3 regions of the Agromyces sp. Leaf222 genome follow, and region 2 is predicted to be linked to each of the others. Evidence: riboswitches for the same ligand, from Rfam matches in the RefSeq annotation. Region 2 holds a riboswitch; each other region holds the start of a gene.
What was found. Region 2 has a riboswitch for thiamine pyrophosphate ahead of ASE68_RS08500 (ECF transporter S component). Riboswitches for the same ligand answer to the same signal wherever they lie in the genome.

Region 1: linked by a shared signal. The riboswitch ahead of thiM (hydroxyethylthiazole kinase) and the one ahead of ASE68_RS08500 (ECF transporter S component) in region 2 are both predicted to bind thiamine pyrophosphate.
Region 3: linked by a shared signal. The riboswitch ahead of ASE68_RS15695 (MFS transporter) and the one ahead of ASE68_RS08500 (ECF transporter S component) in region 2 are both predicted to bind thiamine pyrophosphate.

What each region holds. Positions count from the first base shown of each region.
Region 1 is NZ_LMKQ01000002.1:135,356-138,620, reverse strand. It holds gene ASE68_RS15620 (LacI family DNA-binding transcriptional regulator) at 1-5, opposite strand, end outside; gene ASE68_RS15615 (GlxA family transcriptional regulator) at 185-1,150, opposite strand; TPP riboswitch at 1,432-1,544, shown strand; gene thiM (hydroxyethylthiazole kinase) at 1,534-2,454, shown strand; gene thiE (thiamine phosphate synthase) at 2,451-3,110, shown strand; gene ASE68_RS15600 (bifunctional hydroxymethylpyrimidine kinase/phosphomethylpyrimidine kinase) at 3,107-3,265, shown strand, end outside.
Region 2 is NZ_LMKQ01000001.1:1,938,333-1,941,597, forward strand. It holds gene ASE68_RS08490 (DNA polymerase IV) at 1-501, shown strand, start outside; gene ASE68_RS08495 (hypothetical protein) at 532-876, shown strand; TPP riboswitch at 958-1,069, shown strand; gene ASE68_RS08500 (ECF transporter S component) at 1,107-1,751, shown strand; gene ASE68_RS08505 (ABC transporter ATP-binding protein) at 1,841-3,265, shown strand, end outside.
Region 3 is NZ_LMKQ01000002.1:156,551-159,815, reverse strand. It holds gene ASE68_RS15710 (ClpP family protease) at 1-572, shown strand, start outside; gene ASE68_RS15705 (ClpP family protease) at 569-1,174, shown strand; gene ASE68_RS19945 (helix-turn-helix transcriptional regulator) at 1,301-1,747, opposite strand; TPP riboswitch at 1,836-1,932, shown strand; gene ASE68_RS15695 (MFS transporter) at 1,923-3,263, shown strand.

The DNA of each region.
Region 1 (3,265 bases), on a different contig from region 2:
ACCATCCCGGTACCCCCCTTTGGACCCCTCGTTGCCGTCGAAGCCGATGGATTCGAAGCGCTTCGACGACGTGAGAGCGAGAGTACGGGACGGCCGGTGCCGCGCGCAACCCTTTTGTTGGAATCAACCACAATTCGGTTTTCGCGGGCGGCCGGTCGAGCCGCCCGGCGGCCGAGGAACGCCGCTACTCGCGGAACGTGTGCCGGTACTCGGTCGGCGAGGTGCCGAGCACGCGGTGGAAGTGCAGGCGCAGGTTCGCGCCCGTGCCGAGCCCGACGCGGTCGGCGACCTGCTCGACGCCGAGGTCGGTGCGCTCGAGCAGCTCGCGCGCGAGGTCGACGCGGGCGCGCAGGATCCACTGCATGGGCGTGTACCCGGTGTCCTCGACGAAGCGCCGCGAGAACGTGCGCGTCGACACGTTCGCGTTGCGGGCGAGGTCGGCGAGCGTGAGCGGCTCCTCGATGTGCTCGATCGCCCAGTGCCGGGTCGCCGCGAAGAGCTCGCCGAGGTCATCGGGCAGTGCGCGCGGCACGTACTGGGCCTGGCCGCCGCTGCGGTAGGGCGCGGCCACGAGCCGGCGGGCGACGTGGTTCGACAGCGCGACGCCGTGATCGCGGCGCACGAGGTGCAGGCAGAGGTCGATGCCGGATGCCGCGCCCGCCGAGGTGAGCACCCGGCCCTCGTCGACGAACAGCACGTTCTCGTCGACCTTCACGAGCGGATGCCGCGCCGCGAGCGCCCTGGTGTAGTGCCAGTGCGTCGTGGCCCGGCGTCCGTCGAGCAGTCCGGTCGCCGCCAGTGCGAACGCGCCAGTCGAGATGGCGGCGAGCCTGGCACCTCGCTCATGGGCGGCACGGAGGGCATCGACGACGACGGGCGGCGGCTCATCGACATCCGGATGCCGGTAGCCCGGGATGAAGATCGTCTCGGCCCATTCGAACGCCTCGAGCCCGTCGGCCACGTGGTACGAGAGGCCGTCGCCACCGGTCACGGGCCCCGGCGCCGCGCCGCAGACGCGCACCTCGTAGGGCATCGAGGCGCGCGTCGTGAAGATCTGCGCGGGGATCCCGACGTCGAGCGGCTTGGCGCCCTCGAGCACGAGCACGGCGACGCGGTGGGCCGCCGCCCCGCGCGGATCCTCGTCTGCCATGCGGCCAGCCTGCCATGGCCCCGCAAGGATCCCGCCTCCCTCGCGGCGCGACGCACCGTCGTGCGGGCGACGTGTGGCCGGTCCCCGAGAGCCGGACCACCCCGCCGGGGCCCGAGGAGGAACGGTCTCGGTGCGAACGGCCGCAGCTGGAGATCGTCCGGCGGCCGCCGCCGACCCGGCGGGGCGTTGCGAGAACCGTAGTCGGCGCGCACCCGCGCCGCCATGGCCCAGACGAGGTTCGCCCTCGAACTGGGGTGACGCGCGAGCGCAGTAGGCTGGCGGGCAGTGACACGGGGTGCCGCGCTCCAGCCCCGCCCGGGCGATCGCGGCTGAGAACACACCCGTCGAACCTGATCTAGTTCGAACTAGCGAAGGGATGTCGCGTGAGCGATCGCCTGTCCATCGACCCCGCCCACCTCTCCGACGCGAGCGCTGCGCTGCTCGAGCGGCTGCGCGAGCATCCGCCGCTGGTGCAGTGCATCACGAACAGCGTCGTGACGAACTTCACCGCCAACGCGCTCCTGGCCATCGGCGCCGCCCCTGCGATGGTCGACATCCGCGAAGAGGCCGGCCTGTTCGCCGGCATCGCGGGCGGCCTGCTCGTGAACCTCGGCACGCCCGCCGAAGAGCAGCGCGATGCCTCGCGCGAGGCGGTGGCCGCGGTATCCGCCGCCGGAACCCCGTGGGTGCTCGACCCCGTCGCGATCGGCGCGCTGCCCGTGCGCACGGCGCTCGCGCACGAGCTCGTCGCCGCCGGCCCGACGGCGATCCGCGGCAATGCGAGCGAGATCATCGCCCTCGCCGGAGCGGGTGCGGGCGGTCGCGGCGTCGACGCCTCCGACAGCACGGATGCCGCAGCCGAGGCCGCGACCTCGCTCGCCCTCGCGCACGGCTCGGTCATCGCCGTGTCGGGCCCCGTCGACCTCATCACCGACGGACACCGCACGGCGCGCATCGCGAACGGGGATGCCCTGCTCACCCGCGTCACCGGCGGCGGCTGCGCGCTCGGCGCAGTGACGGCGGCGTTCCTCGGCGCGAGCCGCGACGCGGCCGGTGCCGCCCGTGCGGCCGGTGCCTCGGCGCTCGACGGGCTGCTCGCCGATCCCTTCGTCGCGACCGTAGCGGCCACCGTCGTCTACACGGTCGCCGCCGAGCTCGCGGCGGAGCGCGCGACGGGCCCCGGCTCGTTCGCCGTGACGTTCCTCGACGCGCTCGCGCTCGTCACGCCCGACGTCGTGCGCGCGCGGGCGAAGATCACGACGACGGGTGCCGCGGCATCCGACCCCGCGGCGGCCCGCTCATGATCACGCGGCGCTCGCTCGACCTCTCGATCTACCTCGTGACCGATGCCGCGCTCTGCGGCTCGCGCGGGGTCGTCTCCGTCGTGGCCGACGCCGTCGACGGCGGGGTGCGCGTGGTGCAGCTTCGCGACAAGACGGCGTCCACCGACGCGCTCCTGCGGCAGCTCGAGGCGCTCGCGTCCGCGATCGACGGCCGCGCCGCGCTGCTGGTGAACGACCGGGTCGACGTGGCCGCCGCCGCACGCGAGCGCGGCCTGCCGGTCGACGGCGTGCACCTGGGGCAGGGCGACGCCGCGGCATCCGCTGCCCGCGCCCTGCTCGGCGACGACGCGATCATCGGCCTCACCGCGAACGCGCCCGAGCACCTCGCGACGCTGCGCCGCCAGGCCCGCCGCGAGATCGACTACGTCGGCGTCGGCGTGATCCGGCCCACGACGACCAAGCCCGACCATCCGCCGGCGCTCGGCATCGAGGGGTTCGCACGGTTCGCCGCCGAGGCCGAGCTGCCGTGCGTCGCGATCGGCGGCATCACGCTGGCGGATGTCGCGGCGCTGCGTCAGGCCGGAGCCGCGGGCGTCGCGGTGGTGTCGGCGATCTGCGCCGCCCCCTCGCCGCACGATGCGGCCGCCGCCTTCGCCGCAGCTTGGAGCGGGCGATGACCGCGCGCGAGCCGGATGCGGGCACGGATACCGGCACCGGCACCGCCACCGGCACCGGCACCGGCACGACCGCGCGTCGGGTTCCGCGCGTGCTCAGCATCGCGGGCAGCGACCCGTCGGGCGGCGCGGGCATCCAGGCCGACCTCAAGTCCATC
Region 2 (3,265 bases):
GGCAACGTCGCCGTGCGCCTCCGCAAGGCCGGGCTCGTGGCTCGCACCGTCTCGCTCAAGCTGCGCTACGGCGACTTCCGCACCCTCACGAGGTCGCGCACGCTGGGCGAGCCGACCGATGTCGCGCGTCGCATCTACGACGAGGCGACCGAGGCGCTCGTCGGGCTCATCGGCGACGGTCAGCGGGTGCGACTGATCGGCGTGCGCGCCGAGAACCTCCGCGAATCCGGGTCGGGCGCGATGCTCTGGGACCCCGACGAGGAGTGGCGCGATGCCGAGCGCACGATCGATCGGGTCTCGGCGAAGTTCGGGCGGGGCGCCCTGCGTCCGGCATCGCTCGTGCAGCGCGAGCAGGTGCGCGAGCAGCGTCGCGCGGCACGGTCCGACGCTGGCGACTCCGCTGCGCCGCCGCCGCCGGCGGCGCGCCGCACTCGACCCGGTCGCGACGAGGGCGACGGTGACGCCCCCTTCGACCCGACCGCCGCCGGATGGGGCTGGTAGCCGCGCCCCGGCACGGGTAGCGTGGCCGACATGGCTGAACTCGTATTGGACCTGGCAGAGCGCGTCGCGGGCGTCGGAGTGAAGACCGCCTACGGCGACAAGATCGAGATCGACGGCGTCGAGGTGGTGCCCGTCGCCCTCGGCTACTACGGGTTCGGCGGGGGCAACGGCAATGGCGACGCCACGTCCAACTTCACCGGCAGCGGAAGCGGCGGCGCAGGAGGCGGGCTCTCGGTTCCGCTCGGCGCCTACGTCGGCGGCGGCGGGCGGGTGAGGTTCGAGCCGAACGTCATCGGGCTCGTGCTCGTCGCGACCCCCTTCGTGTTCGTCGTCGGGCACGCGTTGAAGTCGGTGATCCGCGCCCTCAAGCGCTGAGCCGAGCCCACTCGGAGGTCTGAACTCGCGGGCAGCGGCGATGCTCGTGCGCGAGCGACGGTGACGCCTGCGTGTACGCTGGTGCACGAACACGGGAGTCCGGTGAGCCGGGCTGAGAGGAAGGTTCTCAACCTTCGACCGTCGAACCTGATCTGGATCATGCCAGCGCAGGGAGGCATCCACATCTCAACAATCCCGTGCCGCTTTCCTTCGAACGAAAGGGCACGCCAGTGCACACATCCACCAACCGGGCCGCAGCCACCGCAGCACCCGGGTCCTCCGTCTCGTCGTCGCCGCGCTTCCGCTGGCGCGTCGTCGACATCGTCGTGGCGAGCGTCATCGGCGTCGCCGTCGGCGTCGTCTTCTGGGCCTGGGGCGTGGTGTGGGGGCCCATCTCCGCGCCGATCGAGGCGCTGCTCCCCGGACTGCAGGCGGCTCCCGCGGCGCTCTGGGTCATCGCCGGCGTGCTGGGCGGGCTCATCATCCGCAAGCCCGGCGCCGCGCTCTACACCGAGCTCGTCGCGGCCGTGGTCTCCGCGCTCATCGGGAGCCAGTGGGGTGGGCTGCTGACCATCGAGGCGGGCCTCGTGCAGGGGCTCGGCGCCGAGCTCGTGTTCGCGATCTTCCTCTACCGCAACTGGCGGTTCCCGGTCGCGCTCCTCGCGGGGGCGGGTGCCGGGCTCGCGATGGCGATCAACGACCTCGTGCTCTACTACGCCGGCGCTGCGCCGCTGTTCTCGACGATCTACACGATCTCCGCGGTCCTCGGCGGCGCGGTGATCGCCGGCGGCCTGTCCTGGCTCGCGGTTCGCGGACTCGCACGGGCTGGGGCGCTCGACCGGTTCGCCGCCGGGCGTGAGCTGCGGACGGTCTAGCCGCCGTGCACGGCGACTCGCGCCCACCGGCCGCTTCCGTCAGCGCACGCGGCTGGGGATGGCGTCACGGAGGGCGGCGCCACCCGGCCGTGCAGCACCTCGACCTCGAGATCGGCCCAGGCGAACGCGTGCTGCTCCTCGGCGCCTCGGGGGCCGGCAAGTCCACGCTGCTGCACGGTATGGCCGGCGTGCTCGGCGGCGACGACGACGGGGAGACGCTCGGCGAGCTGCTCGTCGACGGCCGGCATCCCGCCGCCATCCGCGGCCGGGCCGGGCTCGTGCTGCAGGACCCCGACGCGCAGGTGATCATGGCGCGCGTCGGCGACGACGTGGCATTCGGGCTCGAGAACCTCGGGGTCGCGCGCGACGAGATCTGGCTGCGGGTTCGCTCGGCGCTCGATGCCGTCGGCCTCGACCTCCCGCTCGGGCACGCCACGGCCGAGCTCTCGGGCGGCCAGCGTCAGCGCCTCGCCCTCGCCGGCGTGCTCGCCATGCGGCCGGGCCTGATCCTGCTCGACGAGCCGACCGCGAACCTCGACCCCGAGGGCGTCCGCGAGGTGCGCGACGCCGTCGCCGCGGTCGCGTCGGCCACCGGCACGACGCTCGTCGTCGTCGAGCACCGGGTCTCGACCTGGCTTCCGGTGGTCGACCGCGTCGTGGTGCTCGGCGCGGCGGGCGGCGTGCTCGCCGACGGTCGCCCGTCCGAGGTGCTCGCCGAGCGTGCCGACGAGCTCCGCACGGCCGGCGTCTGGCTGCCAGACGAGGTGCCGTGGCGTGCACCCGCAGCGGCGGCCGGCCCGCGGCATCCGCTGCTCGAGGCTTCGGCGCTCGACATCGGGCGCACCGCCGGCGCTCCCGTGCAGCTCGGCATCGACCTGACCGTCGACGCCGGGCGCGTGCTGGCGATCGCCGGCCCGAACGGCGTCGGCAAGTCGACCCTGGCGCTGACCCTCGCGGGCCTGCTCGAGCCCCAGGGCGGCGACCTCGCGGCATCCGAACTCCTGACGCGTGGCCTGCGCCCAGAACCGTGGCGCTGGCGTTCGCGAGACCTCCTCACCCGCATCGGCACCGTGTTCCAGAGCCCGGAGCACCAGTTCCTGACGGGCTCGGTGCGCGCCGAGCTCGAGGTCGGTCCGCGCGCCCTCAAACTCGGCGCCGGTGAGCGACGGGCCCGCACCGACGAGCTGCTCGGCGTGCTTCGGCTCGACCATCTCGCCGGGGCGAACCCGTTCACCCTCAGCGGGGGCGAGAAGCGACGGCTCTCGGTCGCCACCGCGATCGCGACGCGACCCCGCGTGCTCGTGCTCGACGAGCCCACCTTCGGACAGGATGCCGCGACCTGGCGCGAGCTCTCGAAGCTGCTCGTCGGCCTCCGTGACGACGGCGTGGCCCTCGTCGCGGTGACGCACGACGAGGTCTTCGTCGACGCGATCGCCGACGACCGGTTCGAGTTGCGCCCGCGCGAACAGGGTGCCTCGACCCAGGCGGCGACCACCTCGGCGGGCGTCGCCGAG
Region 3 (3,265 bases), on a different contig from region 2:
TCGGCAACCGCCTGACGAGCCAGCTGCTGCTGCTCTCGGCCGAGGACCCGGAGCGCGACATCGCGTTCTGGATCAACTCGCCCGGCGGCTCGGTGACGGCGATGCTCGCGATCATGGACGTGATGAAGGCGATCCCGAACGACGTCGCCACCGTCGCGATCGGCATGGCGGCGAGCGCCGGCCAGTTCCTGCTCTCGGCCGGAACGCCCGGCAAGCGTGTGGCCCTGCCGCACGCGCGGATCCTCATGCACCAGGGTTCGGCCGGCATCGGGGGCACCGCGGTCGACGTCGAACTGCAGGCCGACGACCTGCGCGAGACGCGCGACACGATGCTCGCACTGCTCGCCGAGCACACCGGCCAGCCGCTCGAGCGCATCACCGAGGACTCGCTGCGCGACCGCTGGGTCTCGGCCGAGGAGGCCGTGCGGTACGGCTTCATCGACCGGATCGTGCACGACGCGATCGACATCTACCCGGGTGCGCGTGGGCGCATGCTCGGGCCCGGGTTCCGAACGGATGTCGCGAGCCACCCGCTCGCCGATGCCGCAGCCGCGCAGGGGGTGCTCGCATGAGCAGCTACCCGATCCCCTACGTGGTCGAGCGCCGCGGCGGCATGGAGCGCACGCTCGACGTGTACAGCCGCCTGCTCGGCGAGCGCATCATCACGCTCGGAACCGAGATCGACGACGGCGTCGCGAACGTGCTCATCGCGCAGCTGCTGCACCTCGAGGCCGACAGCCAGGAGGCGCCCGTGCACCTCTACATCAACTCCCCCGGCGGCTCGCCGCACGCGGCGCTCGCGGTGTACGACACGATCCAGCACATCCGCCCCGTCGTCGCGACGACCTGCGTCGGGCAGGCCGGCGGACCGGCCGCGATGCTGCTCGCGGGTGGGGCACCCGGCATGCGCGGCATCCTGCGGCACGGCCGAGCGGTGCTGCACCAGCCGTCGACCCAGGGTCGCGGCTCGATCCCCGACCTGATCATCCACGCCGACGAGGTGCTGCGCGTGCGCGGCGAGCTCGAGGAGGTGCTCGCGCATGACACCGGGCGCACCCGCGAGCAGGTGCGGCTCGACACCGATCGCGAGCTCATCCTCGATGCGGCGGGCGCCGTGGAGTACGGGCTCGTCGATCGCGTGGTCGCGGTGCAGCGTCCGGGTGCGAACACGTAGGCGAACCCGTAGGCGAACCCGCAGGCGCACCTGCACCTTTTCAGGACCACAGCGGTCATGGACGCATATTGCAGCTCTGACCGATGTGGTCCTGAAAAGGTCAGCGGGCGGCTGGTGGTGGTGGGGCTAGGCCGCGAGGAGTACGTCGTGCATGGAGCCCGCGACCGGGGAGGAGGTCTCGTGGTGCCCGGGACCGCGCGCGGCGGAGTCGCCGCGCGCCGTGAGGTCGAGCACGATGAGCGGGCGCGGGGCGACGCGCACCTCGTCGCGACCGAGCTCGCCGGCCACGCCGGCCGCGACATCGAGGAGGGTGAGTCCGAGCGCCTCGGTCACCGCCGCGAGGATCTCGCTCGAGGGCTCCTTGCGGCCGCGCTCGATCTCGGAGAGGTACTGGGTCGACACGCCGGCGGCACTCGCGACGTCGGTGAGGATCCGCTCCTGCGCGAGCCGCTCGCGTCGCAGGAACGCGCCGAGCGCCTCCCGCCAGAGCGGCGTGCGCGTACGTGGAACGATGCGCCGCGGCATCCGCTCGTCGCCCTGCCGCCCCATCGCACCCCGCTGTTCCGCGCCCATGTCGCGAGGCTACCCAGACGTCGGGCGGATGTCTCGCGCATCCGCTCAGGGCAGAATCCGGCCGGCTCGGCGACCCGCTAGGCTCGCGGGCAGTGACACGGGGTGCCGCGATCCGCGCGGCTGAGATCACACCCGTCGAACCTGATCTAGTTCGGACTAGCGAAGGGATGTCGCGATGAACGATCGCGCGTACGTCGACCCTGCCCACCCGCCGACGCTGCCCGGCACCGACCCCGGTGCGCTCGGCCGTGACGCGCCGCCCGGCCTCGGAGCGCCCGACCGCGCCCGTCGCGCCGTCGCCGCCGCCTCGATCGGCACGGCCCTCGAGTGGTACGACTTCTTCCTCTACGGCACGGCCGCGGCGCTCGTGTTCCCGGCGCTGTTCTTCCCGGGCGAGGACCAGCTGACCGGCGTGCTGCTCTCGTTCGCCGTGTTCGCGACCGGGTTCCTCGCGCGCCCGCTCGGCGGGCTCGTGGCCGGCCACCTCGGCGACCGGTACGGCCGTCGGGCGACCCTGCTCGGAACCCTGCTGCTGATGGGCGTGGCCACCGCGCTCATCGGGCTGCTGCCCACGTACGCGCAGATCGGAGCGCTCGCGCCGGCCCTGCTCGTGGTGCTGCGGCTCGCGCAGGGCGCCGCGACCGGCGGCGAGTGGGGCGGGGCCGTGCTGCTCGCGCTCGAGAGCTCCCCCGGCCGCCCCGGCGTGCGCGGCGGGCTCATCCAGAGCGCGCTCTACGTCGGGCTGATCCTCGGCAACCTCGCGTTCGTGGTGCTGGTGGCCGTGCTCGACGAGCAGCAGCTGCTGGCGTGGGGCTGGCGGATCCCGTTCCTGGCGAGCCTCGTGCTCGTCGGCGTCGGCGTGTACCTGCGCCGCCGCGTCGACGAGTCCCCCGAGTTCACGGCGCTGCTCGAGCTGCGGCGCACGGCGCGGCATCCGCTCGGGGAGGTGCTTCGTCGGCCGCGCAACGTGCTCGCCGTCTTCCTCGTGCGCGCCGGCCAGAACACGACCTTCTACCTCGTGTCGGTGTTCTGCCTGAGCTACGCCGCGAGCCTCGGGCTCGAGCGTTGGGTCACGCTCACCGCCCTGCTCGTCGGGGCGGGCATCGCCGTCGTCGCCTGCCCGCTCTGGGGGCGCGTCGGCGAGCGCGTCGGACCGGTGCGGCTCACCGTCGCCGCGCTCGGCGGCCTCGCCGTGATCGCCGTGCCGCTGTTCCTCGCGCTCGACACCGGCTCGGCCGCGCTCGTCATCGGCGTGGTCGCGCTGGCGATCGGCATCGTGAACGCCGCGGCCGACGGCGTGCAGCCGATGTGGTTCGCCTCGCTCTTCGACGCGCGCGTGCGCTACTCGGGCATCACGATGGGGCGCGAGGCCGGGGCGATCGTGGGCGGCGGCCTCTCGCCGCTGCTCGCCGCATGGCTCGTCGCGACGACGGGGCATTGGTGGCCGGTCGCCGCGCTGATGGTCGCCGCCGCCGCGCTCGGCATCGTCGGGGCGCTGCTCGCACGACGGACCTGACG